2 regions of the Neobacillus sp. D3-1R genome follow, and region 2 is predicted to be linked to the other one. Evidence: a T-box and tRNA genes for the amino acid it is inferred to sense, from the RefSeq annotation. Region 2 holds a T-box; the other holds one or more tRNA genes.
The links. A T-box is a leader RNA that pairs with one kind of tRNA and senses whether it is charged. The one in region 2 lies ahead of ACSBPO_RS11685 (tryptophan--tRNA ligase), so its partner is inferred to be a tRNA-Trp.
Positions count from the first base shown of each region.

Region 1: it has a tRNA-Trp gene. The T-box ahead of ACSBPO_RS11685 (tryptophan--tRNA ligase) is inferred to sense a tRNA for this amino acid. The anticodon was not compared.

Region 1 covers NZ_CP197471.1:794,304-796,568, forward strand. The annotation lists gene ACSBPO_RS03815 (AlkZ-related protein) at 1-350, shown strand, start outside; tRNA gene ACSBPO_RS03820 (tRNA-Glu) at 884-958, shown strand; tRNA gene ACSBPO_RS03825 (tRNA-Val) at 1,024-1,099, shown strand; tRNA gene ACSBPO_RS03830 (tRNA-Trp) at 1,244-1,317, shown strand; tRNA gene ACSBPO_RS03835 (tRNA-Gly) at 1,341-1,414, shown strand; gene ACSBPO_RS03840 (YitT family protein) at 1,480-2,265, opposite strand, start outside.
Region 2 covers NZ_CP197471.1:2,272,031-2,274,295, reverse strand. The annotation lists gene ACSBPO_RS11685 (tryptophan--tRNA ligase) at 2-1,000, opposite strand; T-box leader at 1,047-1,307, opposite strand; gene ACSBPO_RS11680 (methyl-accepting chemotaxis protein) at 1,375-2,265, opposite strand, start outside.

The DNA of each region.
Region 1 (2,265 bases), 1.5 Mb from region 2:
TTGATTTGTATACCATCATCAGTCAGGAACAGGGAATTGACACTAGGGTTTTAAGAGCAAAGGCAGGAATGAAAGATAAGGAGAATAAAAGGGCCTTTGACAATGCATTAGTTGAATTGCAGGGGAGTCTGGATATCGTCATTTCAGGCGTCAAAGAAAAGCAAGATGAATTTGGTGAAAAGAATGGTTGGAGTACTACGGCTTATGAAACTTATGATCATTGGGCGAATAAACACCAAGTCTCTGATTGTCCATTAAATCAAAAAGAGGCTGTCGAAGCGCTTCTTCATCTTTTTGAAGCAAGCTGTCCCCCTGAGACTTTGAGAAAAATCGAAAAAATATTGAAATAACACTGTTCACTTTTAGAACAGTGTTTTTTTGAAATAACGCAGATAAAAGTAGGTAGGCGTAACTTAGGTTAACTAGTTCAAATAAGTGAGGAAGCAATAGAAATAGCAGGATCATTTCTTAGTTCGTTCGGATTGGAACATGTAGCGGACTTACGTTCCGTTATTTCAGTAAAAACATATGATTTTTGTAAGTTAAAGGACTCACGTTCCGTTATTTAGTTAATTTGAAGTTATTTTTAGTGATTTCGGGCAAATAACGGAACTGGTGTCCGTAAGAGCTATGAAAAAGAGGGATATTTGCAAAATAACGGATTCTCAGTCCCATAATAATTTAATCAACATATGTAGTGGGCTTCATTGAGAATTAGGCGAATATAAAAGAATTTATTTTAACTACTTACACACAGATGGCACTCCTTTTATAACTTTGAAAAATATCAAACTAAAAAAATTTTAAATTTCCTCTTGAAAAGTATACTAGAAATATATTAATATAATAAATGTCTTCACAAGGTAGTAATATTGTTAAATACGGCCCATTGGTCAAGCGGTTAAGACACCGCCCTTTCACGGCGGTAACACGGGTTCGAATCCCGTATGGGTCACCAACTTTTTTTCGCAACAGCAAAAAGAAAGTTCCTTAACATCGCGACAGCGAAACGACAACAAATATGGAGGATTAGCTCAGCTGGGAGAGCATCTGCCTTACAAGCAGAGGGTCGGCGGTTCGATCCCGTCATCCTCCACCAACTTTTTTTCGCGACAGCGAAAAGAAAGTTCCTTAACATCGTGACAACGAAAAGAACTTTCCATAATCGCGATAGCGAAAAGAAAGTTCCTTAACATCGTGACAGCGAAAAGCACTTCCTTAAAAGAGAAAGCAATAATAACCTAGGGGCATAGTTTAAAGGTAGAACTAAGGTCTCCAAAACCTTCAGTGTGGGTTCGATTCCTACTGCCCCTGCCATCTTCATTTGGCAGATCTATAATGCGGGTGTAGTTTAATGGTAAAACCTCAGCCTTCCAAGCTGATGTCGTGGGTTCGATTCCCATCACCCGCTCCATACATATTGTGACCAACGCAGTGTTTCAATTTTAAAAATTGAAGTATTGCGTTTTTTTTTTGCTTTTATTTTTGAAATGCCCCTACTGTAAAATCGATCATATAGGAAGCGATATAGTAAGCGATTAAGGAAAACATAGCTTTGTCCCAGCCAAAAACAAATCCGGCACAACAGAAAATGAAGACATTGATAAACATGACGACTTTTCCTATTGAAAATGAGGTCCTCTTATTAACGAAGATCCCTATTATTTCTGTACCGTCGAGAGACCCCCCAGACCGGATGACCATCCCAACACCGATACCTAAAAGTGCACCTCCCATAATCGATGCTAAAAAAGGATTATCAGTTGGAACTGGAACATTGTATAGAAAAAACGTCACTAAGGATAAAAGGGTAATACCTAACAAAGTCATGACCAAAAACTTTTTGCCAAATTGTCTGTAACCTAAGTAGAGGAAGGGTAGATTTAGAATTAATAGGAAAAACTCTAATTTAAAGCCTGTTAAATAGGACATGATGATCGATACTCCTACAATTCCACCATCAATAATTTTATTAGGGACTAAGAAAAATTCCAATCCCAATGATACAAATAGGGCCCCTATTAGAATAAAAAAGGCTCTTATAATAAATTGAGATGGAGACATTCTACTGCGGACCAGCTTTTCATTTTCTAACGAGAAAAACTTAACCATGATAAATGCAGGTACCAAAAATCCGATCGTTTCTTCCATAAAGGCAATGGCTTTAGACCATCCAACTGGTTTAATTTCACTATAGCCATGGGATATAAAGGTGGTCGCACTAAAATGAAAAGCTCTTATTACTTTTTCCGGAAATAATACATG
Region 2 (2,265 bases):
CTTACATATTATTTAATCCTATTTTCTTACGAATCTCTTTCATAAACGGTACACTTTTCTTTCTTGCTTTTTCGGCACCAGCCATTAAAATTTCATTTAATTGATTTGGTGCAGCCATTAACTCGTTATATTTTTCACGAGGACCTTCCAAAAAGGCATTCATAACGCTAAACAATTCCTTCTTTGCATCTCCCCAGCCAATTCCATTAGCGTATTCCTCCCTCATCCGTTGCACCTGATCTGGTGTAGCAAATTCATTATAAAGAGAGAATATAATGGAATCATTCGGATCCTTTGGTTCGTTTGGCGGTGTCGAATCCGTTTTAATTTTCTTAATGAGCTTATACAGGGAGTCCTCATTTTCAAATAATGGAATCGTGTTATTATAGCTTTTACTCATTTTTCTGCCATCTAATCCTGGCAGAACTGCTGTCTCCTCTTCTACAATAAATTCCGGTAGGGTGAAGGTTTCTCCGTAATTTTTATTAAAATGCTCGGCAATATCCCGTGCGATTTCAACATGCTGAATTTGATCCTTTCCGACAGGGACAAGATTAGATTGAAACATTAAGATATCAGCTGCCATCAAAATAGGATACGTAAATATACCCATATTTACACCATCATCGGGTTCTTTATCGGCTAGTTTATTTTGGTCCACTAGAGCTTTATAGGCATGGGCACGATTCATAAGACCTTTTGGAGAAAAGCAAGCTAAGATCCAGGATAGCTCGAAGATTTCAGGGATATCAGATTGACGGTAAAAAATCACTTTTTCTGGGTCAAGTCCTAGTGCTAACCAAGAGGCTGCTACACCCATTGATAGCTCGCGAAGCTCGTTTGCATTTTGCGTTTTCGTTAAACCATGGTAATCCGCAACAAAGTAAACAGGTTGGTAGTCTGGATTGGTTGCCAGCTGAAGGGCAGGTTTGATCGCTCCGATATAGTTTCCTAAATGTATTTTTCCTGTCGGTTTAATTCCTGTTAAGACCGTTTTCATTTATAATCCTCCCTATTTTTTGGAACACAAAAAGGCTCCCCATCCTAAAAAGGACGGGAAGCCCGTGGTACCACCTTTATTCGTTTATCTTTTTTGATAAACGCACTCTAACCGCACGGAAAGTTCATTTCGATGCGTTGTCTCTTTTAACGGTAAGACCGATCCGCCCAACCTACTTGTACTTCGTACTTGTGTTCAGTCAGGAAGCTCAGAAGCCCATTCAACATAAGTCCCACACTGATTTTCACCAACCATCAGCTCTCTAAAGTGTTCCTTTATGCCTACTTTTCTTCGTCATTGCTCTACTTTATATTATTATGGTTATTTTAAAAGATAAAATAGTAAATTTCAATAGTTAGTTGGTGTTTTAAACGTTATCTAACCTTAAATTGAGTAACCTTTCCTTGCAGTTCATCAGCCATGGATGCCAAAGTATCAGTGGCAGCAGAAATTTCTTCAACTGAAGCAGTTGTTTCTTCTGTAGCTGCTGCTACTTCTGTTGCATAATTTGCAGACTGTTTAATATAATTTTCCAGTTCTTCTACTTGCTGCACCATTGTAGAGGCTTTAAGTTTTGTTTCTTCGATTGATTGTGAGACAGTAAATGTCTTGGAAGAAACTTGGTCAATCGTAGTGATAATTTCCTTAAACTTTTCTCCTGCTTCGTGAGCTAGAAGGATTCCATTACTTACTACCTCATTTTCACGTTGCATTACATCTTTGGCATTTTTTGATGAGTTTTGAATTTCGTTAATTAATTGACTAATTTTTGTTGCGCTTTCACCTGATTGTTCTGCTAATTTGCGTACCTCGTCTGCAACGACCGCAAACCCTTTACCATGTTCACCTGCTCTTGCAGCTTCAATGGCAGCATTTAAAGCGAGTAAGTTTGTTTGATTAGAGATTGATGTTATCATGGAAATAATTTCACTAATTTCATTTGATTTATTTGCTAATAGAGTAATGACGTCATCCATTTGTTTAGAATGATCACCAATAATGTCCATTTGTCCAATAACAGCTTCTATGGCTGTGTTACCCTCATTTGATTTTTTGTTTGCAATGTTCGTACTCTCACTTACCCAGTGTATTGTATGGTTGATTTGTTCCAACTGGTTATAAAAAGTTCTAAACAATCCAGATAAAATATCCATTCTTTCCATTTGTTTTTCGTTTCCAGCAGCAACTTCTTGTATGGAATTAGCTACATCCTCTGTTACCTTACTTGTTTCATCTGTAATGGCATTTAATTGAGCTGAAGAGGA